DNA from 4 places in the Bradyrhizobium sp. Leo114 genome. Region 4 is predicted to be linked to each of the others. Evidence: predicted binding sites of a transcription regulator. Region 4 holds the regulator's gene; each other region holds the start of a gene.

Region 1 (8,019 bases), on a different contig from region 4:
CTCGTCGACATGCTGCTCGATGCCGAGGCCGCCGCAGGCGGGGCAGGCGCCATAGGGATTGTTGAACGAGAACAGCCGCGGCTCGATCTCGGGGATGGTGAAGCCGGAGACCGGGCAGGCGAACTTTTCCGAGAACAGGATGCGTTCCGGTCCGCTCTTGTCGTGGATCTTTGCGGTCTTCTTCTTTTCTTCGGCGGGAGCTGCCGCCGGGGCGTCGGCGAATTCGATCACCGCAAGGCCCTCGGCAAGCTTGAGCGCGGTCTCAAAGCTCTCCGCGAGACGCTGACCGATGTCGGGGCGCACCACGATGCGGTCGACGACGACGTCGATGTCGTGCGGAAACTTCTTGTCGAGGCTCGGCGCTTCGGCGAGCTCATGGAAGGTGCCGTCGATCTTGACGCGCTGAAAACCCTTCTTGAGATATTCGGCGAGCTCTTTCCGGTACTCGCCCTTGCGGCCGCGCACGACCGGCGCCAGCAGATAGAGGCGAGTGCCCTCGGGCAAGGCGAGCACGCGATCGACCATCTGCGAGACGGTCTGGCTCTCGATCGGCAATCCCGTGGCCGGCGAATAGGGCACGCCGACGCGGGCCCAGAGCAGGCGCATGTAGTCGTAGATCTCGGTGACAGTGCCGACGGTCGAGCGCGGGTTCTTCGAGGTGGTCTTCTGCTCGATGGAGATGGCGGGCGAGAGGCCGTCGATCTGGTCGACATCAGGCTTCTGCATCATCTCCAGGAACTGGCGGGCATAGGCCGACAGCGATTCGACATAGCGGCGCTGGCCCTCGGCATAGATGGTGTCGAAGGCAAGCGAGGACTTGCCGGAGCCGGACAGGCCGGTGAAGACGACGAGCTTGTCGCGGGGAATCTCGACGTCGATGTTCTTGAGATTGTGCTCCCGCGCGCCGCGGATCGTGATGGCACGCGTTGAGGAGCCGGCGGTCGGTTGGCGCTTCGCCCTGAGCACTTCATCCATATCGGCATTTCCAGGCGCTTGTAAGCGCGCCACGTTATGGGCGCGCGTCGTCGGAAATCCCTACCACGGCGCCGATGGGGTGATGCCGGAACATAGGAAGAACGGGCGACGATTTCCAGTGCTCAGCACGAATCATCAACGATTTGTTTCTGATCGCATTTCCTGCGTGCAGCTTTGGCAGTAGCTGGCAGCAAGAGGGGCCCGCGCAAGCGGAGCTTCGCAGATGAGCGGCTCGGAACTAACGACACGCAAACAAAAAGGCCGGCGCAAGGCCGGCCTTTTCTTAAGATTGATATCCGATCGCGAGATCAGTACCGCCCGATGATCGGAGCGCCGCCGAGGCCGAACTTGTAGTTCACGCGGACGGTGACGAGGTCGATGTCCTGCTTGATATTCTCGGTGGCGAAGAGGCTGCCGGCCGGGCCGGCGAAGCCATTGTTGACGAAATCGTAGGAGCGATTGCCCAGGAAGATGTGATTGTACTCGGCGCCGACCGACCAGTTCGGCGCAAAGCCGTACTCGATGCCAGCGCCAACCGAGGCTCCCCAGCGGGTGTCGTTGATGTCGTTGGTGATCGGGAAACCGGTGAAGGCGTCACGCACGCGGTAGCGATCGGCGACCACGGCCGCGCCGCCCTTGACGTAGAACAGCACATTGTTGGCAGCATAGCCGATCTGGCCGGTGATCAGGCCGAAGGCGTCGACCCTGGTCTCGTTGGTGTCGATGCCCGTCAGCAGGCTGATGTTGCTGCCCTTGAAGTCGGCCCAATTGCCCTGGCCTTCGACGCCGAACACCCAGGTGCCCATCTGCCAGCGATAGCCGATCTGACCACCAGCAGTGCCGCCGTCGGCGTTATGGGAGCCGTCACTGAAACCAAGGACGTCCCAGCGGTTGCGGCTCGTTCCCCAGCCGCCGTTGCCGCCGATATAGAACCCGGTCCAGTCGTAGACGACGGCGACGGGCGCCGGCGGAGCCTTGACATAAGGGCGCGCGGCAAGATCGGCAGCCGAGGCGGGCGCAGCCAGCGCAACCAAGGCAACCGTTCCAAGCAAAAACTTCTTCATCGTAGCTCTCCAGCCTTTGTTCGCTTCAATTTGGTCCCGAAGCGTTACGGTATTAAAGACGCGAGCGCCGCGCCGTCGTTTTAGGCATATACTCCGATTCAACCGGAAATACCGTCGCCGAAACGCAACACTTCACGGCGAAGTACCGGGAACATAAGTTAATGGTTTTCTTGATGTTTTATGGAACCCCAGGGTCGATTTCGGGTTCCATCCTGGCCGCACCAAATTTGGGCCACAATGCCACCACGATTATGTCAAGTTGCATGGAACAAAACTGGAACAATGGCGCGGCTGGTGCTATATGTGGATAACCGCGCAATGGACGGGGAATGGCTGCGCCCGACGGTGTCGGCGAGCGTATAGGGTCCGTCAGCAATGTAAGATGTGGTTAGCGAAGACTGAATGTGGCCGCCGTGTAACCGGCCGGCCCAGTGATTGAGTGGAGAGCGGCGATGGCGGGAAGCGTAAATAAGGTCATTCTGGTGGGCAATCTCGGCAAGGACCCGGAAATCCGGCGGACCCAGGACGGCCGTCCGATCGCCAATCTGAGCGTCGCGACCTCCGAGACCTGGCGCGACCGGGCCACCGGCGAGCGCAAGGAAAAGACCGAGTGGCACCGTGTCGTCATCTTCAATGAAGGGCTCGCCAAGGTCGCCGAGCAATACCTGAAGAAGGGCGCCAAGGTTTACGTCGAGGGCCAGCTCCAGACCCGGAAATGGACCGATCAGAGCGGGGTCGAGAAATATTCGACCGAAGTGGTGCTGCAGGGCTTCAACTCCAACCTCACGATGCTGGACGGCAGGGGCGGCGGTGGCGGCAGCTTCTCCGACGACATGGGCAGCGGTGGCGGCGATTTCGGCGTCAGCGGCCCCTCGAGTTCCGCGCCACGCCGCGCCGTGCCGGCCGGCGCCCGCAACAACAACGACATGGACGACGATATCCCGTTCTGATCGAGCGGTACGTTGCCGGAAAGATCGCGTGAGGATGAAAATCTCCCTCGCGCGATACAGCTTGCGTCGAACTTATCCTCTTCAATGACTGCAGGATATCAGCGTCAAGCGATTGATATGGCTTGATGTGCCGCGGCCGGGTTGCTTGTGGCTCCGGTTAATGTGAATTGTGAGGAAATCGATCTAACCGACAGGGCGCGGCGATGCGGGCGCCGCCAACGGCCCGCGGGCGGTTTCCTGACCTCGGAGGGCGCCTTGCCGCACGCCGCTGGGGTGTTCCCGCGGCGCGCCGGTCGACCCCGTAAGTCTATGAAAAAACGAAGGGAAAAACCGGTCGCCGAGGCCGTTCCGGGGTGGTGGTCGGGCCCCCGATACGCTATATGATTCTGCAGTAGAACCGACCCGGATTCCCCCTTTGTCAGAACCTGAAGACGACAAGCCCGGCGAGCCGTCGGGGCCCTCCGACATTCGTCCCGTTTCCATCCTCGACGAGATGAAGAAGTCCTACCTCGACTACGCCATGAGCGTGATCGTGGCGCGGGCGCTCCCCGATGCGCGTGACGGGCTCAAGCCGGTCCACCGCCGCATCCTGTATTCGATGTACGACCAGGGGCATACGCCGGACAAGAAGTACGTCAAGTCCGCGCGCGTGGTCGGCGACGTCATCGGTAAGTATCACCCACACGGCGACCAGTCGATTTACGACGCCATGGTGCGCATGGCGCAGGATTTTTCGATGCGCGTGCCGCTCATCGACGGCCAAGGCAATTTCGGCTCGGTCGACGGTGATCCGCCGGCGGCCTATCGATACACCGAAGCACGCCTGACGCGGGCGGCAGAGGCTGTGCTGGCGGACATCGAGAAGGACACGGTCGACTTCCAGCCCAACTACGACAACAGCGAGCAAGAGCCGTCGGTATTGCCGACGCGGTTTCCGAACCTCCTGGTCAATGGCGCGGGCGGCATCGCCGTCGGTATGGCCACCAACATCCCGCCGCACAATCTCGGCGAGGTCGTCGACGCCTGTGTGGCGCTGATCGACAACCCGGCGCTCACCATCGACGACCTCATCAACATCATTCCGGGGCCGGATTTCCCCACGGGCGGCATCATCCTCGGTCGAGCGGGCATCCGAGCATCCTATCATCTCGGCCGCGGCTCGATCGTGATGCGCGGCAAGGTCACGATCGATACCCTGCGAAAGGATCGCGAGGCGATCATCATCACGGAGATCCCGTACCAGGTTAACAAGGCGAACATGGTCGAGCGGATCGGCGAGCTGATCCGCGAGAAGAAGATCGAGGGGATTTCCGACCTGCGCGACGAATCCGACCGCGAAGGTTTCCGCGTCGTGATCGAACTGAAGCGCGAGGCGATGCCGGACGTGGTGCTGAATCAGCTCTACCGCTTCACGCCGCTGCAGACCAACTTCCCGGCCAACATCCTGGCACTCGATTCCGGCCGTCCGCAGACGATGAACCTGAAAGATCTGCTGACGATCTTCGTCAACTTCCGCGAACAGGTGGTGACCCGGCGAACCAAATACCTGCTCGGCAAGGCGCGCGACCGCGCACACCTCCAGGTGGGCCTGGCCATCGCGGTTGCCAATATCGACGAGGTCATCCGCGTCATCCGCTCTTCGCCGAATCCGGCGGCCGCGCGCGAAACCCTGATGTCGCGCGATTGGCCGGCGCGGGACGTCGAAGACATGATCACGCTGATCGACGATCCGCGCCACCGCATCAATCCGGACGGCACCATCCGCCTTTCGCTGGAGCAGGCGAGGGAAATCCTCGACCTCCGGCTGCAGCGCCTCACCGCGCTCGGCCGCGACGAGATCGGCGAGGAACTCACCAAGCTCGCGGCGGAGATCTCCGACTATCTCGACATCCTGCGCTCGCGCGCCCGGGTGCAGGCGATCGTCAAGACCGAGCTTGCCGAGGTGAAGGCCGAGTTCGCCACCCCGCGCAGGACTGTTATCGTCGAGCAGGAAGGCGAGGTCGAGGACGAGGATCTGATCCAGCGCGAAGACATGGTGGTGACCGTGTCGCACGCCGGCTACGTCAAGCGCGTGCCGCTGTCGACCTATCGCGCCCAGCGCCGCGGCGGCAAGGGCCGGGCCGGCATGCAGACCCGCGACGAGGATTTCGTCAGCCGCGTGTTCGTGGCGTCGACCCATACGCCGGTCCTGTTCTTCTCCTCGCGCGGCCAGGTCTACAAGGAGAAAGTCTGGCGATTGCCGATGGCCGCGCCGAATGCGCGCGGAAAGGCGCTGATCAACATCCTGCCGCTGGAGCAGGGCGAGCGCATCACCACCATCATGCCGCTGCCGGAGGATGAATCCTCCTGGAAGAATCTCGACGTGATGTTCGCCACCACCGGCGGCAACGTCCGTCGCAACAAGCTGTCCGACTTCGTCGACGTCCGCCGTTCCGGCATCATCGCCATGAAGCTGGAGGAGGGCGAGGCGATCGTCGACGTGCAGATCTGCACCGAGCATGACGACGTGCTGCTGACCGCCGCCGGCGGCCAGTGCATCCGTTTCCCCGTCACCGATGTGCGCGTCTTCACCGGCCGTACCTCGATGGGCGTGCGCGGCATTTCCCTCGCCGAGGGCGACAAGCTGATCTCGCTCGCGATCCTGCGCCATGTCGAGACGACCTCGGACGAGCGCTCGGCCTACCTGAAGATGCGCCGCGCGGTCGCAGGCGAAGCGACCGCCGAGGAGCCGGTCGAGACCGAGGCCGAGGAGGCCACAGGCGCGATCCAGCTCTCGCAGGAGCGCTATGTCGATATGTCGGCGCAGGAGCAGGTGGTGCTGACGGTGTCCGAAAACGGCTACGGCAAGCGGACCTCATCCTACGAGTACCGCACCACCGGCCGCGGCGGCAAAGGTATCGTCGCCATGAGTGTCAACAGCCGCAACGGCAAGCTGGTGGCCTCGTTCCCGGTAGAGGAGGCCGACCAGATCATGCTGGTGACCGACAAGGGGCAACTCATCCGCTGCCCCGTCGGCGACATCCGCATCGCCGGCCGCTCGACCCAGGGCGTCATCGTATTCGACACCGCGGACGACGAGCATGTCGTCTCGGTCGAGCATATCGGCGACGACAGCGAGAATGGCGAGAACGGCAACGGAAACGGCGGCCAATGACCCGTAGCCCGGGTGAAGCGCAAGCGTAGCCCGGGACCTTCGTGGGTAAGGATGGAATCCCGGGTTGCGCTTCGCTCCACCCGGGCTACAGCTACGGACTTCACCAACTCCAGCGAAAGCCAATGTCGCGACGCGCGACGTCAGGGCGGCTGTTGTCAGGTGGTCAGATCTCGATTTCCGTCCCGAATTCCACCACCTGTCCGGTCGGCACGCCGAAGAACGCCGCAGTGCGTTCGGCGTTGCGTTGCAGGAATGCGAAGATTGATTCCCGCCAAACCCACATGCCCGGAACGTCCTCGCGCGGGATGATGGTCTCGCGGCCGATATAGTAGGTGACGTCGGAAAGATCGATGCCGGGCAGCTTGCCCTGCCGGCAGGCGAGTTGCAGGCCCTCATAGATGGTCGGGTATTGCATGAAGCCGTAGTGCAGGATCACCCGCGTGATGCCCGGGATGATGTCGATGATCTCGGCGCGGTCGTCCTCGGAAATGCGCGGGGATTCCTCGATCTGCACGGTGACCAAAAGAACGCGTTCGTGCAGGACGTGGTTGTGCTTGACGAACTGCGTCAGTGCGAGCGGCACGCCGCTCGGCGCGGCTGCGAGGAACACGGCAGTGCCCGGCAGCCTGGCGCGGCACTTGGTGATCGCGGTCTCGATCAAATCCTCTTCCGGCTGGCGTAGTCTTGCACGGGCACGCTCGACCAGCTTTACGCCGCCGCGCCAGGTGAGCATCAGGAATGCGATCAAGCCTGCCAGCAGCAGCGGAAACCAGCCGCCTTCGTGCAGCTTGGTCGAGTTGGCCGCGAAGAAGATGAGGTCGATGACAAGAAAGAAACCGTTGACGGCGAGCACGATCAGCGGCGAGTAGCCCCACTGGATCGCAACCAGCGCCGCCAGCAGCGTGGTGATCGCCATCAACAAGGACACCGCGATGCCATAGGCGCCGGCGAGGGCGTCCGAAGTGCCAAAGCCCAGTACCGCGCCAAGCGTCGCGGCGGCGAGCAGCCAGTTCACCAGCGGCACATAGATCTGGCCGATCGCGTCGCTGGTGGTGTGCAGGATGTGCATCCGCGGCAGGAAGCCGAGCTGGATCGATTGCTGGGTCAGCGAGAACACGCCCGAGATGATCGCCTGGGAGGCGATCACGGTGGCGATCGCGGAGAAGGCGACCAGCGGGTAGTGCAGCCAGTCGGGCGAGAGCTGGAAGAACGGATGGTCCAGCGCGCCCGGATCGGTGATCAACAGCGCGGCCTGCCCGAAATAATTGAGCACCAGCGCGGGCAGGCAGACGGCGAACCAGGCGAGCCGGATCGGAAACCGCCCAAAGTGCCCCATGTCGGCGTACATCGCCTCACCGCCCGTGACCGCGAGAAAAGCTGCGCCGAGGATGGCGAAGCTGATGTGGAAATTCTGGTGGATCAGGAAATTGAAGGCATAGAACGGGCTGAGTGCCGCGAGCACCGCCGGCGCCTGGACGATGCCGTGGATGCCGAGCGCCGCGAGAACAAGGAACCAGCCGAGCATGACCGGTCCGAAAATCCGGCCGATGAAGCCGGTGCCCTGCTTCTGCATCGCGAACAGGCCAACCAGAATCACGATGGTGATCGGCACCACCGCCGGCGCCAGCGATGGCGCGTCCACCTTTAATCCCTCGATCGCGCTCAAGACCGAGATCGCCGGGGTGATTGCGCCGTCGCCGTAGAGCAGGGCGGCGCCGATGAGGCCGACGACCAGAAGCTGCGCACGCCAGGTGCCCGGCTGGGCATGGCGCGCGTGCAGCAGCGCCAATATCGCCACGATCCCGCCTTCGCCGCGGTTGTCTGCACGCAGGATCAGGAGCGCGTATTTGATCGAGATGATCAGGATCAGCGCCCA
Region 2 (8,019 bases), on a different contig from region 4:
GCAATGACGGCCTCCTCATCGACGTTTTCGCAGGCAACGACGATCTTGCCTCCGGCGCGACCGTGCTTGATGGCATTGTCCACGAGGTTGGCGATGGCATCGAACAACAGATCGCGGTCGCCGGTCACCCGCACCTCGCGGTCGCCAGTGATGGAGAGATCGGTACCGTCGCGCTCCGCCGCGGCGTCATAGAGCTCGACGACCTCGCTTGCGATCTCGACCAGGTTCACGTTGCGAAACGCGCCTTTGCGCACCTGGGTCTCGATGTGCGCGATCCGCGTGATCGAGGAGAACATCCCCAGGACGGCATCGAGGTCCGCGATCGTGTCGCCGATCAGCGCTAGATCTTTCTCGCCAATACGTTCGCCGTGATAGGCCTTCTCCAGCCGTCCGCGCATCCGCGTGAGCGGCGTCCGCAGATCATGGGCGACATTGTCGCTCACCTGCTTGACGTCTCCCATCAAGGCCTCGATGCGGTCGAGCATCAGGTTCAGATTCTCCGCCACACGATCCCATTCGTCATGGCTGCCGCGCAGCGGAATGCGCTTGTCGAGGCCGCTTTGCATGATGGCCCGGCTGGTGGCGTTGATCTCTTCTATTCGTCCCACTGTCCGCTGCGTGACCAGGATGCTCGCCACCACCGCAACCACGAACATCAGGAAAATGATTGCAATCACCGCCGCCCAGATCTTGGCGGCAAAGCTGTCGAGGTCGCTGATATCAGTTCCCACCAGCAGACGATCGCCGCCCGGTAGCGTTGCAGACATGGCACGAAACCGCGATTGGCTTGCGGCATCCGACGCACGAGGGGCATGAAACTCCGTCAATCCCTGCGCAGTCGTGGCCGCCGAAGGCCATTTGTCGAGATTCCCGGCGAGAACGGCGGACGCATGATCGACCAGAAGATACAGTTTTTCTGCGGAACTGCTGTCGGCCATCCGGTTTCGGATCAGCTCAATCAATTCCTTGCGTCCTGATCGCTCGTAAGCGCCGAGCAGGCCGGAATATTCGGCCATGATGGCCTGATCTGATCGGCTGCGCACGAAAGAGGCGGTCGACAGATAGACATAGGCGAAGATGGTGGCGGCGATTACGCCAAAGGTCACGATCGCGGCCAGCGCCAGCTTGAAGGTCGTCGACCTCAGGGTATCAGCCAGGAGCACGGAGACAGTACCCCATGCCGCGGACGGTATGGATCAACGGATAGGCCTGCTGGTCGTCGACCTTGCGCCGCACGCGTCCGACATAGACGTCGATGATATTGGTCGAGGGATCGAAGTGGAGATCCCACACGTGCTGCAGCAGCATCGCGCGGGAGACAACGCGGTTTTCGTTGCGGACCAGATACTCCAGAAGCTGGAATTCCCGCGGAAGCAGTGGAATGGCCTTGCCGCCGCGGTTGGCGGTGCGCGAGATCAGGTCGATGGCGAGATCGCCGACCCGCAGGATGGTGTCCTTGGCGATGGTCTCGCTGCGCCGGCCAAGCGCTTCCAGCCGCGCCAGCAATTCGACAAAGGAGAAGGGCTTGACCAGATAATCATCGCCGCCGGCGCGCAGGCCACGGACCCGATCATCGACCTCGCCGAGCGCGCTGATGATCAGGAAGGGAGCAGCGACGCCACCGTCGCGCAATTGACGCATGACCGTGAGGCCATCGATGTCGGGAAGCATGCGGTCGATCGTGATCACGGCATGATCGCGAGACGTGCCGCGCCGAAGGGCTTCGTTGCCGCTCGCGGCCAGATCCACCTCATAGCCGCTGCTCGTGAGTTGCTCGGCGAGTTGGCCGGCAGTTTCCGCGTCGTCCTCGACGACGAGAATGCGGCGATGACCTGCCGTCATGGTCTTCTTCCGAATGACTGGCCACGAACGCGCGGCGTTCCTGCAGTCCAGGACGTCGCGCAGCTGGCTTTGTCGGAGATGCTCATCGTACTCCGATGGTTGCGCGGGACGGCTCCCATGAATGTGACGGTCACCCCAGGCCCACCCGGCGAGGCTGCGCCGGAAGGTGCCGTGTCGCGCTCATCACACCGTGGGTCGGCAGTCAGTAGTAACCGTCGTACCCGCAGACGTTGACCCACTGCAGCCCATAGCCCGTCCACACTTGGGTCCAGCAGTCGTCGTAGTAGCCAGCGTAGGCGGCGTAGCCGAAGGGCACGCCGATGAACGCAAAGCGATTGAAGCGGTTGCGGAAGAAGCGGTTATGGAAGCCATGCCGGAAGGCTGCGCTTCGAAAAGCTGCGCCTCGAAAGCCGGGGCTCGCGAAGCGCGGCGCGAATGCAGCATTCGCATTCGCGAACCGCGCACCAGCAAACCGCCCACCCACAAAACGCGGTCCTCCGCCGATGGTAGCAAAACGCGGTCCTCCGCCAATGCTCGCGAAACGCGTCCCTCCACCCATGCCGCCGAAGCGCGTTCCTCCGCCTATGGCGTGCATCCCGCCTCCGAAGCCGCCGCCGCGGAAACCTCCGGCCATGCCACCGCCGCGGAAGCCTCCGCCCATGCCGCCGCCGTGAAAACCGCCGCCCATGCCGCCGCCATGGAAGCCACCGCCGCCGCCCCCGAAGCCACCGCGAGCGAAGGCCGGCGACGCGAACGCAAGCGCGGTCGTGAGCGCACCCGCGATAAGGGAATTGACGAGCTTGCTCTTCATCCCGATTCCTCCCTGGTTGAATTGCAGCGACGCATCGCGTCGCAACAGGAGAACGATCAGGAGAGCTAAAAGCTCCTTCGACTTCAACTGACAAAGGCGACAGATTCTGACACGGAAGTTAGCTTCCGTGCCAGACTAAGCAGTTCCGCTCAGCGTAGCGGCTTGCCGTTCTTCTCGCTGGCGCGGCGGAAGGCGTCGGCGAAGGCGTTGCCGGGTTGTTCTTGCTTGCGCGGGGCGGAGGACGTCATCGGCCCGCGAACACGGTCGCTCGACGAGCCCTTCGAATCCTTCTTGCCGGTCTCATCATCGAGCCGCAGCGTCAGCGCGATGCGCTTGCGGGCGACTTCGACGTCGAGCACCTTCACCTTGACGATGTCGCCGGGTTTGACGACTTCGCGTGGATCCTTGATGAAGGTCCTGGACATCGCCGAGATGTGCACCAGACCGTCCTGATGCACGCCGATATCGACGAAGGCGCCGAAGGCGGCGACATTGGTGACGGTGCCCTCGAGGATCATGCCGACTCTGAGGTCCTTGATCTCCTCGACGCCTTCCTTGAACACCGCGGCCTTGAACGCCGGACGGGGATCGCGGCCGGGTTTTTCCAGTTCGCGCAGGATGTCGGTGACCGTCGGCAGACCAAAGGTCTCGTCCACGAACGACTGCGGCTTCAACTGGCGCATGATCTCGCTGTTGCCGATCAGCGCCTTGATGTCGCTCTTGGTCGCCGTGAGAATCCGGCGCACCACCGGATAGGCCTCGGGGTGCACGCCCGAGGCATCGAGCGGATCCTCGCCGTCGTTGATGCGCAGGAAGCCCGCGCATTGCTCGAAGGCCTTCGGCCCCAGCCGCGGCACCTCCTTCAGCGCCTTGCGCGACTTGAACGGGCCGTTCGAGTCGCGGTGCTGCACGATGCTTTGCGCCAAGCCGGGCCCGATGCCCGACACCCGCGACAGCAGCGGCACGGAGGCGGTGTTGACGTCGACGCCCACGGCATTCACGCAGTCTTCCACGACGGCGTCGAGCGAGCGTGCGAGCTTGCTCTCGCCGAGATCGTGCTGATACTGGCCGACGCCGATCGCCTTGGGATCGATCTTCACGAGCTCGGCGAGCGGATCCTGCAGGCGCCGCGCGATCGACACCGCGCCGCGCAGGGTGACGTCGAGCCCGGGCAGTTCCTCGGACGCATAGGCCGAAGCCGAATAGACGGAAGCGCCGGCCTCGGAGACGACGATCTTCGTCATCTTCAAGTCCGGCAGCCGCTTCACCAGTTCGGTCGCGAGCTTGTCGGTCTCGCGCGAGGCCGTGCCGTTACCGATCGCAATCAGGTTGACGCGATGCTGAATCGCGAGCTTGCCCAGGGTCGCGAGCGCCTCGTCCCATTGCCGCTGCGGTTCGTGCGGATAGACCGCTGTCGTCGCCAGCACCTTGCCGGTCGCATCGACGACGGCGACCTTGACGCCGGTGCGATAGCCGGGATCGAGCCCCATGGTCACGCGCGCACCGGCGGGCGCCGCCAGCAGGAGGTCGCGCAGGTTGGAGGCGAACACGCGCACGCCTTCGGTCTCCGCCGCGGTCCACAGCCGCATGCGCAGGTCGATGTTGAGATGCACCTGGATCTTGGTGCGCCAGGCCCAACGCACGGTTTCGATCAGCCATTTGTCGCCGGGACGGCCGAGATCGGAAATGGCGAAACGCTTCATGATCTTCAGTTCATAGGCGCTGGGCACGCCGGCCACCGGCGGCTCCGCCTCCGGCTGCATCTGCAGATCGAGAATCTCCTCCTTCTCGCCGCGGAACAGCGCCAGGATGCGGTGCGACGGCAGCTTGTGCAGCGGCTCGCTGAAGTCGAAATAGTCCTTGAACTTTTCGCCCTCGGTCTTCTTGCCCTTGCGCACGGTCGAGACCATGCGCGCGTTCGCCCACACCTCCTCGCGCAGCGCGCCGATCAGATCGGCATCCTCGTCGAAGCGCTCGACCAGGATCGCGCGCGCGCCTTCCAGCGCCGCGGCCACGTCGGCCACACCCTTGTCGGCATCGACAAAGGCTGCCGCCTGCGCTTTCGGATCATGCTGCGGCTGCGTCATCAACAGCTCGGACAACGGTTCGAGCCCGGCCTCCTTGGCGATCTCGGCCTTGGTGCGACGCTTCGGCTTGTAGGGAAGATAGATATCCTCGAGACGCGCCTTGTTGTCGGCGGCCATGATCTGCGCTTCGAGCGCGGCGTCGAGCTTGCCCTGCTCGCGGATCGAATTGAGGATCGCGGTGCGGCGCTCCTCGAGCTCGCGCAGATAGGTCAGCCGTTCTTCCAGCGTGCGCAATTGCGCGTCATCGAGCGCGCCGGTCAATTCCTTGCGATAGCGGGCAATGAACGGCACCGTGGCGCCGCCGTCGAGCAGCGTGACGGCCGCCTCGACCTGCTGCTCGCGCACGCCAAGCTCCTGCGCAATCTGCTGATGAATCTTTGCCACGCAATTCCCTCTGCACCACTTCGAAGCAACCGAACCGCCGGTCGCAAGGCGCCGCTTATGGACATGCCCGCCGATTTGATCAAGCGGCAGAGAGAGGCAGTTCACAAGCGCGGCCGCGCGAAACGGCGAATCGGTATCGCGGTCTGTGCGCCGTCAATCTGCCGAAGATGTGTCGAATGGCTCTCCAGCGAAGCGCTCCCAACATTTTCCAGTTTGGCCTGCTTGACGAACGGCAGGTTTCATGATGTTCTTTTTTTGTTCTTTCGATCTTAAATTGTGCGCAAGAGGTATTTCATGGACGACGGGTATACCGGCGCCGAATCGTTTCAATTTGTCTTCCACAACGATAACGAGACGCCTCGAGAGTTCGTCAGAGAGCTTTTGCGCGCCGTGTTCGGCAAGTCGGAGCGGGAGGCCATCCTGTTCGCGGCCGAGATCGACCAGCAGGGCAACGCCACCTGTGGCCCCTATCCGTCCCGGGTCGCGGCAGCGCTATGGAAAACAGCGCAACAGCGCATCAACGCAGCCGGGCATGGTCTTCAGATTACCAGCGAAGCGGTAAGGACCAGCGGTCCCTGCGATCTGTGCGGCGCGCCGCCGCCGGTGCAGGAGGTGCAACTCGACGACAAGATTGCCTGCCTCTGCAGCGACTGCCTGCTCGCGGCAAGGGATGCATCCGAAAAATTGCAGGGCGAAGAATTCAGATACACATACGTCGCGATCGATTGGCATTTTGCGGGCATTCCACGCAACCAGCTCGTGACGCGGGCGCGCGGCTTTCCGGGTCACATGCGTGCGGACGTTCAGGTCGCGCTGGATCGACTGCTCTCCTCACCGATCCACTTCTTCGGCGTTCACGAAGAATATCGCTACGAGACGCTGACTTTTGCGGGATTGATGAACGACGGGCGCAATGCGCCGGTGATCGCTCCGCCGCAATATTATGAAGTCGATGTCGGTGAGCCGGCGGCGGTGAAATGTCTTAACAACGGATTGTGGCTGTGCCGCGCCGGCGAGCTTCGCTACGCGGTGCTGCTGTCCATTTATCGCGAATCCCGCAACGAGGACGCGATCCGAATCGAGATCGCGGTGCCGACCGGCGCGGCCGGCGACACCTTCGTTCAGCGCTGTTTTTCGGAACTCGAGCAAGCGGTGCAGACAGCACGCTCCTATCGCGGCAAGATTCTTTCGCTCGACAGCGGGGCCGAGTATCGCGGACGTTCAAGGGGCGTAACTGTGCACCGGTTGCCGCCGGTCGATCGCGAGGCCGTTATCCTGCACGAACCGACCCTGAGACTGCTTGAGCGCAACGTCCTGAACTTTGTCGGCAGCCGCGACGCGTTGCGCCGGCTTGGCCAGTCGACGCGCAAGGGCATCCTGCTTTATGGACCGCCGGGCACCGGGAAGACTCACACCATCCGCTACCTCGCCACCAACCTGCCGGGACATACGACACTGATCATCACCGCCGAACAGATCGGGCTGCTCGAAGCCTACATGAATCTGGCGCGGCTGCTGCAGCCGACGATGGTCGTGATCGAGGACGTCGACCTGATCGCCACCGACCGCGAGCTGATGGGCCCGTGCGAGGAATCGCTGCTCAACAAGCTGCTCAACGAGATGGATGGGTTGAAGGAGGATGCCGACATCCTGTTCGTGCTCACCACCAACCGACCCGAGGAGCTCGAAAGCGCGCTGGCCGGCCGGCCCGGCCGCATCGACCAGGCGATCGAGGTGCCGCTGCCGGATGCGATCGGGCGCGGCAAGCTCGTGCGGCTCTATGGCAAGAACCTGCCGCTTGAGGAGACCACCGTCGATGAAGCGGTGCGGCGCACGGACGGCGTCAGCGCCGCCTTCATCAAGGAGCTGATGCGGCGCCTCGCACAGGCCAGCATCGCCCGCGACGGCGGCAAGTCGGTGATGTCGGCCGACATCGACGAGGCGCTCGACGACATGCTGTTCGCCGGCGGCCGGCTCAATGTGAAACTGCTCGGCGGTGCGCAGGAGATGGCCGCGGAGTAACGCACGCCCGCGTGAAGGGCCATCGCGCCTGGTCCGGCGATGCTACCCGCGCCCCTTCATGTCGCGCTGCTCCGCCCTATATTTAGGTGGTGCCCCTGCAGGCCGAGATAAGGACCGCCGGCTTGACCGAGCAGCTCGCCCTCTTTGCCGACAATTCCTCCGCGTCATCAGCGCCGGAGGGATTGCGCTATGCCGCCGATTTCATTTCGCCTGACGTCGAGCGGGAATTGATCGCGCGCATCGCTGCGCTGCCGCTGCAACCGTTCCAGTTCGGCCAATATCAGGGCAAGCGGCGGGTGGCCTCGTTCGGCTTCCGCTACGACTATACGGAGCGCCGGATGCGCGAGGCCGATTTCATCCCGGACTGGCTCCGCCCCTTGATCGAGCAGGTTGAGGCCTTCGGCGGGCCACGGACCGAGATCGCCCAGGCGCTCTGCACCGAATACGAGACCGGCGTCGGCATCGGCTGGCATCGCGACAAGCCGCATTACGAGCGGGTCTTCGGCCTGTCGCTGGGATCGCCGTGCAAGTTCCGCTTCCGCCGCCCGGCCGGCGACAAGTGGGAACGTTTCACCTTGGAGGCGCAGCCCCGATCGATCTACCTGCTCTCGGGCGAGGCGAGACAAATCTGGGAGCACAGCATCCCAGCGGTCGAAGCGCCGCGCTATTCCATTACGTTGCGCACGATGCGGGACTAGTCGCGAGGGACGCTTCGATCACCTCTCCCTATGGGAGAGGTGAAGCAAGAACTGCTATACTCCACCTGATTCAGCACCAGGAGCCTCATGGCACGACGAACCGGTAGCGCCGATCTTCCGCTCCATAACGGGCGCGTGCCCGCGTGGCTCGGCCAGCGCATGTCCACGCTCGGCG
Region 3 (8,019 bases), on a different contig from region 4:
TTCCGCGCAGCGAAATCACCATCGCGCCGGATGCGGCGGTTGCGTCTGCACGCGAGGCGGCACGGACCGCGCCGACGCTGGACGCGCTGCGGACGCTACTGGCGAATTTCGACGGCTGCGCGCTGAAGCATACCGCGACCAAGCTTGTGTTCGCCGACGGCAATCCGGCGGCGCGGGTGATGTTCGTGGGCGAAGCGCCTGGGCGTGACGAGGACATCGAAGGCCTGCCCTTTGTCGGGCGCTCCGGCAAGCTCCTGGACCGGATGATCGCGGCGATCGGGCTCGACCGCAGCAAGGCCTATATCGCCAACGTGATCCCGTGGCGGCCGCCGGGCAACCGCACGCCGACGCCGCAGGAGACGCAGGTGTGCCTGCCCTTCATCCAGCGCCAGATCGAATTGGTGAATCCCGACGTGCTGGTCACGCTCGGCAATCCCTCGACACAGGCGCTGATCGGCACGCGCGAGGGCATCATGCGCACCCGCGGCAAATGGTTCGACTACGACACCGGTACCCGGACGATCCGCGCCATCGCCACCTTCCACCCCGCCTATCTGTTGCGCTCGCCCTCCTACAAGCGGATGTCATGGCAAGACCTCCGCGCCATCGCGAAGGCGCTGGGGCAGCAGAGTTCGTCCTCATCCTGAGAGACCGTAGGATAGGCACGCTGCGCTTTGCCCACCCCACGCTTTCCCCTCATCCTGAGAAGCCTGCGCAGCAGGCGTCTCGAAGGATGGCCACGGGCGAGACTGGGGCCTCATGGTTCGAGACGCGCGAAGACGCGCTCCTCACCATGAGGGGCTGACGGCGAGAAACAGGCCTACGGCCCCTTCGGCCGCACGATGGCCCAGCCGATCCTGAGCAGCGGCTGCCGGCCGTTGACCAGCCATTCGAACGATCGCGGCACTTCCGGCACCAGGTCCGGGAAGCGTTGCGCGATCTCGGGCGGCGGCGCGCCCGACGTATCGGACGCGCGCCAGACGATCAGTCCGCCCGTCTCATTAAGCTTCGCCGGCGAGAGCCAGGGCGTCCGCGGCCTTCCGTCGAGCAACAGATGCGGGCGCCGTGGGTCCATCGCGATCAGACGCGCCAACTCGGGATCGCCGGCCACCGCGCGCAACCGCTGGTTGGTGCGCCGCTCAAAACTGTCGGCGAAGAAATGCCCGATCGAGGCCGCCGGCATGGAAGTCCTCACTTCGGCTGTGCCGGTCCAGGGCACGAACAGCGTCGCAGCGACGACGGCCAAGGCCGGCGCGGCAATCGCCGCCGCCCAGGCCGAGCGCAACAACCGCTGGCGGTAGAGATGGATGAGATCGCCGGCATTGACGATCACGGCCAATCCCGACAGCAGCAGCGCGACGCCGGCGCCGCCGACCACGTGGTCGAGATGGAACAGGCCGGCGAGCAGGCTGCCAATCAGCGCCGGCGCGAAGGCGAAGAAATAGACGAACTGCCGTCCCAGAGGATCGAGCGGCGGCCGGCCGATGATCGGCGCCTCCTCCGGCTTGCGGGCGAACCAGGCAGAATTGAGGGCGAGGAGCAGCGCGATGCCGGCCATCGACACCACCAAGCCGCCGAGCAGCACGCCAGAGCGCGTCACCCGCGCGCGCAAATCCGCGACATCAGGCAGCGGCGGCAGCGTCACAACATCCGAGCGCATCAGCCAGATCAAGTAAGGCAGCGCCAGCACGATCACCACGAGCAGCGCAAACAGCGGATCAAGCGAGGCCAGCGTGCGGCGTCCGCGTGCAGTCGCCAGCGCAAAGGCCAGGACCAGCAGGATCATCCCGATCGCCACCGGTGTCGTCAGCAACAACAGGCCGCAATCGATCGACCACGCGAACCAGGCGCTGCGCCGGTTCTGGCCGAACAATTGCCAGGAATGCAGCAGCAACAGCGCCCAGAGCGGGCGCGCCAGCACCAGCGGGCCGAACTCGAGGCCGGGCGAAGAGAAGGCGGTGACCGTCATCGTGAGCAGCACCGCGAGCACCGCCTGCTGTCCGCCAATGATGGCGCGGCCAAGGTGATAGAGGCTCACGAAGGTCGCGATCGCGCAGATCTGCGCCAACAGATAGATGCCGAAGACGTGATTGCCGGCGGCGCGGAACGCGATGTCGGCGAGCCAGAAGGCGAGCGGCGGGCCGAGATCGGTGCCGACCTGGTATTCGCGGCCGAAGGCGAGCACGGTCGCGACATCGCCGGGCGGGCTGCGATAGATCAACAGCGGCACCAGCAGCCACAGCGCGGCCTGCGCCAGCACCACGATCCAGACCACGAGCCGCGGCCGGGCGCGGATCAGTTCGACGACCAGGGAGGTGAAACGCATGCGCCCAAAATGCCCGGAACCAGCCCTGTGTGCGGCCTCAATCGATCCCGAGATTGATAAAGGGCCGACGCGATGGAGGCAACGGGGCTAGGCAGCCGTCGCCTCGGCCTCGATGGTCGGGTCCACCGTGAAGAGATCGGGCTCGATCGTTTCCGGAAAATGCTTCTGCCGCGCGGCGATCACGGGCGCGAAGAAGCTGCGGTGATGCGCGCTCGGGCCGAGGCGATCCAACGCCTCCAGATGTTCCGGCACCGCATAGCCCTTGTGCTGTTCGAAGCCATAGCCGGGACAATCCAGCGCCAGCGCGCACATCAGCCGATCCCGCGTCACCTTGGCGATGATGGAAGCGGCTGCGATCGACATCACGATGCCGTCACCGCCGATCACGGCCTCACAGTCGCAAGTCACGGCGACCTTGTCGCGGCCGTCGACGAAGACATGCTTGGGTGCCTCCGGCAGCGCCTGCACGGCGCGCGCCAACGCCCAGAGCGAGGCGCGCAGGATATTGTCGCGATCGATTCGCGCCGGCGAAGCGAAAGCCACCGCAAACGCCGACGTCGCGCAGATCTGCTCAAACAGCTCTTCGCGCCGTTCTGCCGTCAGCCGCTTCGAATCGTCGATGCCTTTCGGGATCCGCTTCGGGTCGAGCACCACGGCCGCGGCCACCACGGGACCTGCCAGCGGGCCACGTCCGGCCTCGTCGCAGCCGGCAATCGGCCACACCCCGCGCTTGATCAGCGCGCGCTCGCGCCGAAAGCTCGGTGGCGTCACCGCGATCACGCCTTTTGCCGGTTTGACCGGCTTTTTCTTCTCAGACTTGTCCCGACTCATGGGCGCGACTGTGCTGAAGCAGCCGCCGCCGCGCAACCGGGAACCCGGCGCTCGTCCCCATTATTCAGCTTTTTGAGGCAGACATTCCGATCTTTCCTCCGTCATTGCGAGCGCAGCGAAGCAATCCACCTCTCCGCTTGCGGAGATATGGATTGCTTCGTCGCTACGCTCCTCGCAATGACGGAGAGGGACGCAATGACGGTCCTAAAACAAGCTCAACTGCTCGCCGCTCTGCTTCGGCTTGACGAAATGGTCGGTCGTCAGCTTCGAGCGGCGCTTGTTCAGGCCGAGCTTCTCGCAGGCGATCTCGAACCTGCGGCCGATCATCCAGGCCATCGGCCCGGTGCCCTTCATCCGCGTCCCCCACTGCGAGTCGTAGTCGCGCCCGCCGCGCATATCGCGGATCAGGGTGAAGACGTGACGGTAGCGATCCGGGTAGTTCGCGAGCAGCCATTCCCGGAACAGGTCGCGCACTTCCAGCGGCAGCCGCAGCAGCACGTAACTTGCTTCCTTGGCGCCGGCATGCGCCGCCGCATCGAGGATGCGCTCGATCTCCGAATCGTTCAGCGCGGGGATCACGGGCGCCACCATTACGGTGGTGGGGATGCCGGCATCCGAAAGTCGCTTGATCGCCTCTAGCCGCTTCGGCGGCGTCGAGGCGCGCGGCTCCATGGTGCGCGCCAATTTGGCATCGAGCGTCGTCACCGACAGCGCGACCTTGACCAGGTTGCGCTTCGCCATCCGCTGCAGGATGTCGATGTCGCGCACGACCAGCGCCGATTTGGTGACGATGCCGACCGGATGGCCGGCGCGCTCCAGGGTTTCGAGGATGCCGCGCATGATCTTGTGTTCGCGCTCGATCGGCTGGTACGGATCGGTGTTGGTACCGATCGCGATCATGCGCGGCTCATAGCCCGGCGCGGCGAGCTCCTTCTCGAGCAGCGCCGGCGCATCAGGTTTTGCCAAAAGCTTCGATTCGAAATCCAGTCCTGGCGACAGGCCGAGATAGGCATGGGTTGGCCGCGCGAAGCAGTAGACGCAGCCATGCTCGCAACCGCGGTACGGATTGATCGAGCGGTCGAAGCCGATATCGGGCGAGTCGTTGCGCGCGATCACCTTGCGCGAGGTGTCGAGCGAGACAGTGGTCTTGAACGGCGGCAGGTCTTCCAGGCTCTGCCAGCCGTCGTCGAACGTAACGCGCGCCTCGGCCTCGTAACGGCCGCTGGCATTGGATTGCGCGCCGCGGCCGCGCCGCCGTTCGCGCTCGATCGCGACCGCGAGTTCGGGAAACGCGGAGGGCGCACCCGCCGGTGTGGAGGGCGCCGTCACCGGCGGGTGCTTGAGGGCATGAGAGGATGCTCGGCTCATGCTCTGAAGCTAGCACGTCGTAAGAACAAATCAAGAACACATTCGCGAAATTCCACAGAGGCGCTGCCGCAAAAAACTGCACCCTTACGGCTGTTTTGATTGTGACAAGGTGATAACAATTTTGAGCTTTCCACCTGTTTTGAGCCAACGAAGCCGCTGTTGATGCTGAGCGTGATTATTCCGACTGAAGGCGACGAGCGGACCGCGGTCGCGACTCTTGCGGCGCTGGTTCCGGGCGCCGCGGCCGGGGTCGTGAAAGAGGTACTGCTGGTCGATCGCGCCAAGGACGGCGCCAAGACCGACGTGATCGAGCGCGTCGCCGATGTCGCCGGCTGCCGCTTCATGGCCTTCGACGGCAGTCGCGCCGCAGCGCTGGCGGCCGGCGCCCGTCAGGCGCGCTCGCCCTGGCTGATGTTCCTGCATGCCGGCGCCGTACTCGACAGCGGCTGGATCGAGGAGACCGCCCAGTTCATCCAGGGCGTCGCGATGAGCGGCCGGCCGCGCGCCGGCATCTTCCGCTACGCCCGCTCGCCCTACGCCGACGCACGCCTGCGCGACAGCTTCAAGTTCGTCGCCCGCATGCTGACCGGCCCGACTGCCGAACAGGGCCTCCTGATCGCGCGCGATCACTATGAGCAGCTCGGCGGCTACCGCCCGGATGCCCCCCGCTCCGAGGCGCGACTATTGCGGCAGCTCGGCCGCTCCTCCCGCACCATGCTGCGCAGCCGGATCATCGTGGCGTAGTTCCTTACGCTTCCCTCGTCATTCCGGGATGCGCCAAAGGCGCAGGCCCGGAATCCATCGGGCCGCAAGCCAAGTGGGCAAATGGAATCTCTGATGTGCAATTGCACATCATAGCTCGCGCTTCGCGCGCCCCGGAATGACAGCGCCTGATACTTGCCAAAGTCAAATAATTATTTGACAATGGCAACTATTGAGGTGCCCCTATGTCAGAGCCGGATTCCGAAACCCAAATCGCCGCGGTGCGGGCGTTCAATCGCTTCTACACCCGCAAGCTCGGCGTCCTCGACCAGCATTTATTGAAAAGCCCGTTCTCGCTCAGCGAGGCGCGGGTGCTTTATGAGCTGGCCCATCGCGAGGAGACATCGGCAAAGGAGATCGGGACCGAGCTCGGGCTCGATCCCGGCTATCTCAGCCGCATCCTGCAGAAATTCGACGAGGACGGGCTTTTGACCCGACGCCCGCTCGCTTCCGACCGCCGGCAATACCAGCTCGGCCTCACCGCAAAGGGGCGGCAGACCTTTACCAGGATCAACCGCACCTCGCATGACGAGGTGGCGGCGATGCTGACACGGCTTCAGCCGGACGATCGCGTCCGCCTGACCGGAGCAATGGGCACGATCGAGCGGCTGCTTGGCGAGACCCAGCCGTCGCGCGCGGTGCTGCGCGATCCGCGGCCGGGCGATATGGGCTGGGTGGCGCAGAGCCATGGCGCGCTCTACGCCAGCGAATACGGCTTCGATTCATCCTTCGAGGCGCTGGTCGCCGAGATCGTCGCAAAATTCCTGACCTCGTTCGACGCCTCGCGCGAACGCTGCTGGATCGCCGATCTCGAAGGTGCGCCGGTCGGCTCGGTGTTCCTGGTCAGGCATTCCGACGACGTCGCCAAGCTCAGGCTGCTCTTGATCGACCCGGCCGGGCGCGGCCAGGGGCTCGGCAAGCGGCTGGTTGGCGAATGCATCAGCTTCGCCAGGGCCTGCGGCTACCGCAAGATCACGCTCTGGACCCAGAGCATCCTGATCGCCGCGCGAAAAATCTATCAGGACGCGGGCTTCGCGCTGGTGAAAAGCGAGCCGCACCGCAGCTTTGGGCAGGACCTCGTCGGCGAAACCTGGGAGCGGGCGCTGTGAAGTTGACGCGCCGCGATCCCGCGCGGCGCATCACGCCGGAGCTGCTTGCCTTCTATATCAAGCGAGCGCACGCGCTTCGTGCCGAGGCTTATCGCGATATGATGCGCGCGTCGTGGGATTGGCTGATGAAGGTCATTCACAAGCGTTGATGTTGCCACCAGCGTCATTCCGGGGCGCGCGTCAGCGCGAACCCGGAATCCATTTTGCCGCCTGCGCAACCGGCCCAATGGATTCTCTGATGTGCAATTGCACATCATAGCTCGCGACTTCGTCGCGCCCCGGAATGACGGCCGTGGTGAACCTAAACAGTTGCGCCTTGCGCCTTCGGCCGGCGCAAATGCTCATCCAGCCGCGGCATGATCTCGACGAAATTGCAGGGGCGCGTGCGGTAGTCGAGCTGCGCCGCCAGAATCCCGTCCCAGCCGTCGCGGCAGGCGCCGGGCGAGCCGGGCAGGCAGAAGATGTAGGTCGCGCCCGCAACGCCTGCGGTGGCGCGGCTCTGGATCGTCGAGACGCCGATCTTGGCGTGGCTCAGCATGTGGAAGGCGATCGAGAAACCGTCCATCCGTTTCTCGAACAGCGGCTCGATCGCTTCCGGCGTCACATCCCGGCCGGTGAAGCCGGTGCCGCCAGTGGTGATGATCGCATCGACGCCGGCGTCAGCGATCCAGCGCGCCACGACCGTGCGGATCGCCTCGACGTCGTCGGTGACGATCTCGCGCGCCGCAAGCTTGTGGCCGGCGGCCGTGATGCGATCGGCCAGAGTCGTTCCGGACTTGTCGTCGGCGAGCGTCCTTGAGTCGGAAATCGTCAGCACCGCGATGTTGAGCGGAATGAACGGCTTTGTTTCATCTGTGGAGGCCATGACAATCGCTATCCAAATCTCACAGCGCCCCTTGGCCAAAGGTGTTGCAGGCCGACACCGTGCCTTGCTGGTAGCCGGTCATGAACCATTGCCGCCGCTGCTGCGCCGAGCCATGGGTGAAGGAGTCCGGCACCACCCTGCCCGTCGCCTGGCGCTGCAGCGTATCGTCGCCGATCGCGGTTGCCGTCTTGAGCGCCGCGTCGATGTCGCCGGCTTCGAGGAAGCCCGGCCGCTTCTTCTCCTCGCGGTTGACCCAGACGCCGGAGAGGCAGTCGGCCTGCAACTCGACCTTCACCTGCAGCGCATTGGCCTCGGCCTTGCTGTCGGCCGCCTGTTGCAGCCGCGTCACGCGCGGGATGATGCCGAGCAGGTTCTGCACGTGATGGCCCGCCTCATGGGCGATGATATAGGCCGCGGTGAACTGGCAGGCGCTGCCCGAGCAGCCACGGAACCGCGTCTCGACCTCGCGGAAGAAGGCGGTGTCGAGATAGATGGTCTTATCCGGCGGGCAGTAGAACGGCCCCATCGCCGACTGCGCCATGCCGCAGCGGCCGCCATTGGTGGCGTTGCGGAACAAGACGATCTTCGGACCGGTGAAGGTCTGGCCATTGGCCTGGAAGATCTCGGTCCAGCGATCGTCGATCTCGCCCAGGATGCCGGAGATCATGCTCCCCATTTCGTCGGTCGGCGCGCCGGTCTTGCCGGACGCGGTCCGGCGATCGGTCTGGTAGGTCGGCGCCTGTCCGCCGCCGGTCAGG
Region 4 (8,019 bases):
CGAACTCTGATGCGTCTCGATACCGCCTTCCCACGTCAACGTGATGTTCAGTTCGGGATCGTCCGCTTCGGCGCGCCCTTGGCGTCGGCGTTGACGGTGACGCCACGCAACAGGTTGTAGGCAGCGTTCAGCGCCTTGTCGTTCTTCTCGTCAGGCGGGACGAAGGATTGCGAGCCGGTCTGCTCGGTGCCTTCGGCCGCCAGATGCCCGCGCATCGAGGCCTCGCCCTTGATCTCGGCACGCGTCTTCAATTCGTCCGGCACATCCTGCAGGATCTCGATATCGGGCGCGATGCCCTGCGCCTGGATCGATCGGCCCGACGGCGTGAAATATCGCGCGGTGGTCAGCGCCAGCGCGCCATTGCCAGCCCCGAGCGGAATGATGGTTTGCACTGAGCCCTTGCCGAAGGTGCGGGTGCCGATCAGCGTCGCGCGCTTGTGGTCGTGCAGCGCACCGGCCACGATCTCGGAGGCAGAGGCCGAGCCGCCGTTGATCAGGACCACAAGCGGCTTGCCCTTGGTCATGTCGCCGCCGCGAGCGGTGAAGCGCTGAGTTTCCTCCGGCAACCGGCCGCGGGTCGAGACCACCTCGCCGCGCGCCATCAGCGAGCTCACCACCGACACCGCCTGGTCGAGCAAGCCGCCGGGATTGTTGCGCAGGTCGATCACATAACCGGCAAGCTTGTCCTGCGGGATCTCCTTGGAGATATCGGCGATCGCCTTGTGCAGGCCCTCGGTGGTCTGCTCATTGAACGAGTTGATCCTGATATAGCCGATATTGCCGCCATCGGTGTGGAAGCGCACCGGGCGCACGCGGATGATCTCGCGGGTGATGGCGACGTCGATCGGCTTGTCGGCATCCTTGCGGATGATCTTCAGCTTGGTCTGGCTGTTGGGCGGGCCCTTCATCTTGTTGACGGCCTGATCCAGCGTCATGCCCTGGATCTGTTCGTCATCGATCTGGGTGATGATGTCGCCCGACATGATGCCGGCACGCGAAGCCGGCGTGTCGTCGATCGGCGCGACGACCTTGATGAAACCATCCTCCATCGTGACTTCGATGCCGAGGCCGCCGAACTCGCCGTGGGTGGTCTCCTGCATGTCGGTCCAGCCCTTCTCGTTCATGTAACGAGAATGCGGATCGAGCGAGGAGATCATGCCGTTGATCGCGCCCTCCATCAGCTTGGAGTCGTCGGGCTTTTCGACATAGTCGGTCCGGACGCGCTCGAACACGTCGCCGAACAGATTGAGCTGGGAATAGGTATCGGAGCGGACCGCGGCCTTGGCGACCGCAACCAGATTGGCGCCCTGCGGGGCGGTGACGAGAAGGGTAAGGCCAGCACCGGTCACCGTGCCGAGGAGAAAGCCAAAATTCCTGCGCATGCGTGCGATCCTTCCCGCTGTAGCCGCCACGACTGTGATGAATCGTCGTTCTCACCCGACGTGGACAAACACACAATGCCTTTTTGGTCGGATCAAGGCCAATTGTACCGGAGAAATACCGTCGCTCACGACATCGTGCGTTGCTCGTGCGCCGCTATGGACGTCCCTCCTGGAGGCCGCTCTGCCAGGTCGACGGATTGGTTCCAAAGCCGCGTTTGGCGCGCGTGCCCAGCCAATAGCCGAACTGCGGCGGAACATTACGGAATGGCCCGTCCACGCCAAGCTTCAGCGCGGCGTCCATCGGCCAGTTCGGGTTGTTGAGGATTTCGCGCCCAATCGCGATCAGATCTGCCTGTTTTTCGCGCAGGATCTGTTCCGCCTGGTCACCATGAATGATGAGGCCGACGGCCATGGTGAGGATGTCGGCGTGACGGCGGACGTATTCCGATAGGGGCACCTGGTAGTTGTACTTGATTTCCTTGCCGAGGATCGGCGCCATGTCGGTGATGCCGCCGGACGAGCAATCGATGACATCGACGCCTTTCGCCTTCAGGATGCGGGCGAGCCGTACGCTCTGCTCCGGGCCCCAACCGGCATTGTCCTCCACCGACAGCCGCACGAACAGCGGCTTGTGGTCGGGCCAATAGCTGCGCACCGCCTCCGTCACTTCGATGATGAAGCGCATGCGGTTCTCTTCCGAGCCGCCATACTCGTCGGTGCGCTGGTTTCCGCGCTCCGACAAGAACTCATGCACGAGATAGCCGTGGGCGCCGTGCAATTCGAGCACGTCGAAGCCAGCCTCATTGGCGCGGCGCGCGGCTTGGCCCCAGGCCTGCACGAGGTCCTTCACCTCGCTGCGCTCCAGCGCCCGCGGTACCGGCCAGCGCGCACTATGCGCGATCGCGCTCGGCGCCACCGGGGTCCAATCGTCCCAGTCCTCGATCTCGGGCGACCGCTGCAGCGGTCCGTCGCCTTCCCACGGCCGCGTTGCGCGCGCCTTGCGTCCGGAATGGCCGAGCTGGATGCCGGCAAGCGCGTTCTGTTGCTTGATGAAGGTGACGAGCCGGTTGAGCGGCGCGATGAACTTGTCGTCCCAGATGCCGAGATCACCGACCGTGCCGCAGCCGCGCCGCTCGACCTTGGTCGACTCGACAATGACGAGCCCCGCGCCGCCGGCGGCGAACTTGCCCGCATTCATCAAATGCCAATCGGTCGAAAATCCCTTCACGGCCGAATATTGATGCATCGGCGGCACCACGATCCGGTTCTTCAGCGTGATCCCGCGGATCGTCATTGATGAGAACAGGAGCGTATCGGACATGGTTTTCCTCGCATCACTGGACATCGTTACCCGCTATTTCACCGGGGTCGGTTTCCTGCCGCGAACGATATATGTGCCGTCAATGACGGCAAAGCCGAAATGCGGGAGGCTTCCATGCCCAATCGGCGATTGCCGAAGCACGAGTCTCGCGCTCGTCCGTCGCACTTATGCTTCACCCGTTGCCAACTCCCGCGGTCATTCCGGGGCGGGCGCAGCGCGAGCTATGATGTGCAATTGCACATCAGAGAATCCATTCATCCGCTGGCGCAAGCTGCGAAATGGATTCCGGGCTCGTCCTTCGGACGCCCCGGAATGACAGCCTCCGTCATTGCGAGCGGAGCGAAGCAATCCATGCCTCCGTTCGCTGCGCTATGGATTGCTTCGCGGAGCCTGTCATCGGACGGCGCTTCGCGCTTATCCGTTGGCTCGCAATGATGTTGTGGTTGCTTTGGGTGCGACATATCAACCCGACGGGCAAATCAGCAGAAACGTGTCCAGACTATCAGCGAAAAACATTTCGCTTTCGCCGTCGGGCAAATCAGTGATTTAACTCCGCGCGTCTCACCCAAGAGAGGGGCGGCTCGCGATCGTCACGAACGTTGCGGTGAGATGCGGTGGACGTGATGGGTGTGACTGACGAGCACACACAGCACGGACGGCGAAGTCGTGTGGTCCTGGCGCCCCGACGCTGGCGCTAAGTTTCGTGCGAACACATTCGCACTAGACGACGGTGGCAAGAAAGCTCGGTCACCGGGGAGAGTACGAAGTAAGCCGTAACACCATCGCGCAGGGAAAGCCGGAATGCTTCGGTTGAACCTGTGGTCCTACTCCCGTGCTTTTTGTTGCACGGGACCCATGGGTGCAACCGGCACCCGGCTTTCCCTGCGCCCTCTGTTCGATGAGAGGGCCGAGAGTAACGCAAAGCTCGGGCGAACAACGCCGCGAGAATGCGGACTCACATCCTCATGCTGTTTGAAAGTTGAATCAGAACCCATCCCCGTCATTGCGAGCGCAGCGAAGCAATCCATCGCGCCACTTGCGGAGAAATGGATTGCTTCGCTGCGCTCGCAATGACGGTGGAGAGAGCGTTTCCCCAGGACTACGGTCGTAGGATGGGTAGAGCGAAGCGAAACCCATCATTCGCACCGCTTGCTCCATCGCGATGGGTTTCGCTTCGCTCTACCCATCCTGCAGGCCCGCGAACGAAGACATTGCCGCCCCCTTGGGATTTTCGTACACAACCGTCGCCATGACCCAACCGTCCCTTTCCCCCGGCTCCGCCGATGTCCTGTTGTTCGACCTCGGCCGCGTCGTGCTCGATATCGATTTCGGCAAGGTGATGACCACCTGGGCCGGCCATGCCGGCTGCGAGCCCGGCGAGCTCGCCACCCGCTTTGTCATGGACGAGAGTTACAGACATCACGAGGTTGGCAAGATCGATGACGCCGCCTTCTTCGCAGGCCTGCGGCAGTCGCTCGGCATCAGCATCTCCGACGCCCAGTTCCTGGAAGGCTGGAACGCGATCTTCGCCGGCGAGATGCCGGGAATCGCCGAGCACCTGGCGCGCGCCAAGACGCGTCTGCCGCTCTATGCGTTCTCGAATACCAATCCGCCTCATATCGAGCATTTCTCGACAGCCTATTCGGACGTGCTCGGCCACTTCCGTCAGATCTTCTTCTCCTCCACGATCGGGCTACGGAAACCTGACGCGGACGCCTATGATTACGTGATAAAGGCGATCGGCGTGCCGGCTTCGCGCATCGTGTTCTTCGACGATTCCGCCGAGAACATCCGCGGCGCACGGGCGATGGGCCTCGCAGCCATTCACGTCACATCACCGGATGATGTGACGAACGCGCTTCTCGCCCTCGGAATTTAGGAGTTGCCCGTGGCCTTGATGCCGGTCGCCGATGCGCTTGCCGCGGTTCTCGCCGGCGCGGAACCTTTGCCGGAAGAGATGGTCGCACTCGATGCCGCCTATCACCGCACGCTTGCCCGTGACGTCGCGGCAAAGCGTACTCAGCCGCCACTGGCGATGTCGGCGATGGATGGCTATGCGGTGCGATCCGCCGATGCCGCCGACTTGAGCGCGCGGCTGAAGGTGATCGGCGAAGTCGCCGCGGGCCGGCCGTTCGATCGGGAACTTGGTCCGCGGGAAGCGGCACGGATCTTCACCGGAGGCGTCATTCCCGCCGGCGCCGATGCGGTCGTGATCCAGGAGGACACCCGGGTCGATGGCGATCACATCACCATCACCGAGGCCGCTGTCGCCGGGCGGCATATCCGGCCCGCCGGCGTCGATTTCCGCGAGGGTGACGTGCTGCTGAGGCGCGGAAGCCGGCTGACCGACCGCGCGCTGTCGCTGGCGGCGTCGATGAACTATCCGGAACTCCCCGTGCGGCGCCGACCCAAGGTCGCCGTGCTCGCGACCGGCGACGAACTCGTGATGCCGGGCACCTCTCCGGGTCCAGGCCAGATCGTCTATTCCAACGGCTATGCGCTGCGGGCGATGGCGCGTGCAGAAGGCGCTGAAGCGATCGATCTGGGGGTCGCCGCCGACACGGTTGCCGCCACCACCCACGGCATACGCCGCGCGCATGCCGCGGGCGCCGACATCCTCATCACCACCGGCGGCGCCTCGGTCGGCGACCATGACCTCGTGAAGCCGTCGCTTGAGGCCGAGGGCGTGACCATGGCGTTCTGGAAGATCGCGATGCGGCCGGGCAAGCCGATGATGCATGGCCGGCTCGGCGCGATGCGAGTGATCGGCCTGCCCGGCAATCCGGTGTCGTCCTATGTCTGCGCCTATCTGTTCCTGGTGCCGTTGATTCGGGCCCTGCTCGGCCGCTCGGCGATTCATCACGTGACGGAAAGCGCCCTGCTCGGCCGCGATCTCGCCGCCAACGATCAGCGCGAAGATTATCTTCGTGCGCTACTCGAAGAGCGCGACGACGGCACGCTGATCGCAACGCCGGTCACCAAGCAGGACAGTTCGCTGCTTGGGAATCTCACTGCGGCGCAGGCACTTGTGATCCGTCCGCCATTCGCGCCGGCCGCAGCAAAAGGCGCGCCTTGCGACATCCTCCGATTGCCTGAATGACGCTGCGACCAACACCTGCCGGAGCATCTCTGGTCGCGTTCACCAGAAATTAAGTGGTTGCGGAACACATATCGAACATATAGTGTCCGTTCATGATTTGTTTCGAAACTCGCTGTCTACGAATGGGAGTGCGTGACTCCCGAGATCAGCTCTTCTCAAGTCTCGGATCGAACGACGCTACCAACCGGGGGAATGCTCGCGATGCTTACGCGCAAACAGTATGAACTTCTGCGTTTCATCAACGAACGGCTGAAAGAGGCCGGCGTGCCTCCTTCCTTCGACGAGATGAAGGACGCGCTCGACCTGCGCTCGAAGTCCGGCATCCACCGCCTGATCACGGCGCTGGAGGAACGGGGCTTCATCCGCCGCCTGCCGAACCGCGCCCGCGCGATCGAGGTGATCAAACTGCCTGAGCTCTCCGCCGCCGGCAACGGCCGCCGCGGCTTCACGCCGAGCGTCATCGAGGGCACGCTCGGCAAGCGCACGACCAGCGCGGCCGTGGCCGAAGACGATGGCAACCGTCCCGTCGCCGTTCCCGTGATGGGCCGGATCGCGGCGGGTACGCCGATCGAGGCGCTGCAGACCCGCAGCCACACCATCAGCGTGCCGCCCGACATGCTCGGCTCCGGCGAGCATTATGCGCTCGAGGTGCGCGGCGATTCCATGGTCGAGGCCGGCATCCTCGACGGCGACATGGCGCTGATCCAGCGTAACGACACCGCCAACACCGGCGACATCGTGGTGGCGCTGATCGATGAGGAGGAAGCGACGCTGAAGCGCTTCCGGCGCCGCGGCGCGTCAATCGCGCTTGAGCCTGCCAATGCGGCCTACGAAGTCCGCATCCTGCCGCCGAACCGGGTGCGGATCCAGGGCAAGCTGATCGGGCTTTATCGCAAGTACTGAGCCGACGAGGACGCAGCAGCTCGTCTGGTACTTTGGTGGGTGATCTGCCCTCAAGGACACTGACAAGAACGATTTAGAGTGATTAGAATAAGAGCCCCGGTAAGTTCGCCGGGGCACTCTCGGTGCAAGGAGATGTGCGGCAGCGCCTCCTATCGTGTTTGTGAACGGCTAGAGGGCGCGGGCCGTACAAATGCCAAGAACGGAGCAGAGGCTTATAAGTTATCGTCCACTCTGATAGAGGCCTGCGCCTCTTCCCAGGCCGGGTCGGCTATCTCGAATGAGGAGCAATCCGATGTGTGACTATAGCCTGCATGCCGTGGCGACGCGTCCCGCCCAGGTTGGAGAGACGCTTATCACCACCACCTTCCGCGGTACCTCGACCCGCGGCTTCGCTTCGGAAAGCGATCCGACGGTCGCAGTCTGCATGCTTCCCGGGACCGAACTCGCGTTCGCCGATAACGTCCGCTACGACAATCGCTGGATCTGGACCAAGACGACCGGCTTCCGTGTCGGCAAGTTCAACCAGATCGATGCGCATATTCGGGATCGTCATCACGACGCGATCGACTTCCCCGATGGCAGCCATGTGCTGGTGACCCAGCTCTGCGAAGGGCAGCGGGCGACCGTGCTGCAATTGCCCGTGACGCATCATGTTGCAGAGCCGGCACCGAAGGCGGTCGACCAGCGCCCCGCGCCGAACCCGCTGTTCATCGGCTGAGAGCTTCGGGCAGCGTGCGCCGCCGGTCTCGGCCGGCGGGACGTTGCCGCGGGTGAAAAGCAAAGTATTCGAGCGGCCCCGGAGGCCATCCCGGGGCAGATGTGGTTTTGTTGAACTATTCGCAAGGGGCATGATCGGTGGTCACCAAGATCACATGGCAAAAAGCCGGACGGGTGGCCCAGCCCGGCCGATACATGTTCAGGTTCGGCTGGCTCACCGTCGCAGCGGAAGATCTCGCGATCTGGGAGCGATTTCCGGATGCGAGCTTCACGCTCGTGCAAGTGCCGTCGCATTCGGGCGGTCCCGACGAATTTCGGCTCGGCGCCTTCGAGCTGCCGGCCAACGCCGGTGGAGATTGACGGGAGCGCTCAGTCTTCCGGCTGCAGGTCGGACTCGGACGGGGTCGCATCGATGGCGCGCGGCGCGGGTGCCCCTTGGATCCGGATCGTGGTCTCGGGTTCGCCTTCGCCTGACACCGCAGGCGACCACGGCCGGTCGAGGCCGGCGGGCTTGACCGCATCGATGACGAAGCCGTTCCGGTTCCGCCGCAGCGCCAGCCCGCCCTGCCGCCGCAGGCGCTCGGCATCGATGACCG

The links. The regulator LexA, encoded in region 4, represses DNA repair genes until DNA is damaged. The targets are predictions, from matches to a motif close to TGTTCNNNNTGTGTTCNG.
Region 1: the regulator LexA is predicted to act here: its motif matches at 2,304-2,321, upstream of ACZIRK_RS29205 (single-stranded DNA-binding protein).
Region 2: the regulator LexA is predicted to act here: its motif matches at 5,370-5,387, upstream of ACZIRK_RS02850 (ATP-dependent Clp protease adaptor ClpS).
Region 3: the regulator LexA is predicted to act here: its motif matches at 4,547-4,564, upstream of ACZIRK_RS30545 (PA0069 family radical SAM protein).

The regions. Positions count from the first base shown of each region.
Region 1 covers NZ_JBUYEN020000028.1:84,397-92,415, forward strand. The annotation lists gene uvrA (excinuclease ABC subunit UvrA) at 1-975, opposite strand, end outside; gene ACZIRK_RS29200 (outer membrane protein) at 1,284-2,039, opposite strand; gene ACZIRK_RS29205 (single-stranded DNA-binding protein) at 2,492-2,989, shown strand; gene gyrA (DNA gyrase subunit A) at 3,405-6,143, shown strand; gene ACZIRK_RS29215 (potassium transporter Kup) at 6,307-8,019, opposite strand, start outside.
Region 2 covers NZ_JBUYEN020000002.1:98,894-106,912, forward strand. The annotation lists partial or broken gene ACZIRK_RS02830 (sensor histidine kinase) at 1-722, opposite strand, end outside; gene ACZIRK_RS02835 (response regulator transcription factor) at 1,150-1,842, opposite strand; gene ACZIRK_RS02840 (hypothetical protein) at 2,204-2,722, shown strand; gene ACZIRK_RS02845 (Tex family protein) at 2,803-5,124, opposite strand; gene ACZIRK_RS02850 (ATP-dependent Clp protease adaptor ClpS) at 5,419-7,146, shown strand; gene ACZIRK_RS02855 (alpha-ketoglutarate-dependent dioxygenase AlkB) at 7,269-7,844, shown strand; gene ACZIRK_RS02860 (DUF763 domain-containing protein) at 7,932-8,019, shown strand, end outside.
Region 3 covers NZ_JBUYEN020000031.1:9,160-17,178, reverse strand. The annotation lists gene ACZIRK_RS30560 (uracil-DNA glycosylase) at 1-647, shown strand, start outside; gene ACZIRK_RS30555 (glycosyltransferase family 39 protein) at 821-2,326, opposite strand; gene ACZIRK_RS30550 (ribonuclease HII) at 2,414-3,157, opposite strand; gene ACZIRK_RS30545 (PA0069 family radical SAM protein) at 3,362-4,525, opposite strand; gene ACZIRK_RS30540 (glycosyltransferase) at 4,688-5,269, shown strand; gene ACZIRK_RS30535 (bifunctional helix-turn-helix transcriptional regulator/GNAT family N-acetyltransferase) at 5,473-6,396, shown strand; gene ACZIRK_RS30530 (RSP_7527 family protein) at 6,399-6,545, shown strand; gene moaB (molybdenum cofactor biosynthesis protein B) at 6,698-7,261, opposite strand; gene ypfJ (KPN_02809 family neutral zinc metallopeptidase) at 7,281-8,019, opposite strand, start outside.
Region 4 covers NZ_JBUYEN020000024.1:5,415-13,433, forward strand. The annotation lists gene ACZIRK_RS26550 (S41 family peptidase) at 48-1,382, opposite strand; gene ACZIRK_RS26555 (NADH:flavin oxidoreductase/NADH oxidase) at 1,537-2,703, opposite strand; gene ACZIRK_RS26560 (HAD-IA family hydrolase) at 3,953-4,582, shown strand; gene ACZIRK_RS26565 (molybdopterin molybdotransferase MoeA) at 4,592-5,803, shown strand; gene lexA (transcriptional repressor LexA) at 6,005-6,706, shown strand; gene ACZIRK_RS26575 (hypothetical protein) at 6,999-7,424, shown strand; gene ACZIRK_RS26580 (hypothetical protein) at 7,562-7,783, shown strand; gene ACZIRK_RS26585 (ComEC/Rec2 family competence protein) at 7,793-8,019, opposite strand, start outside.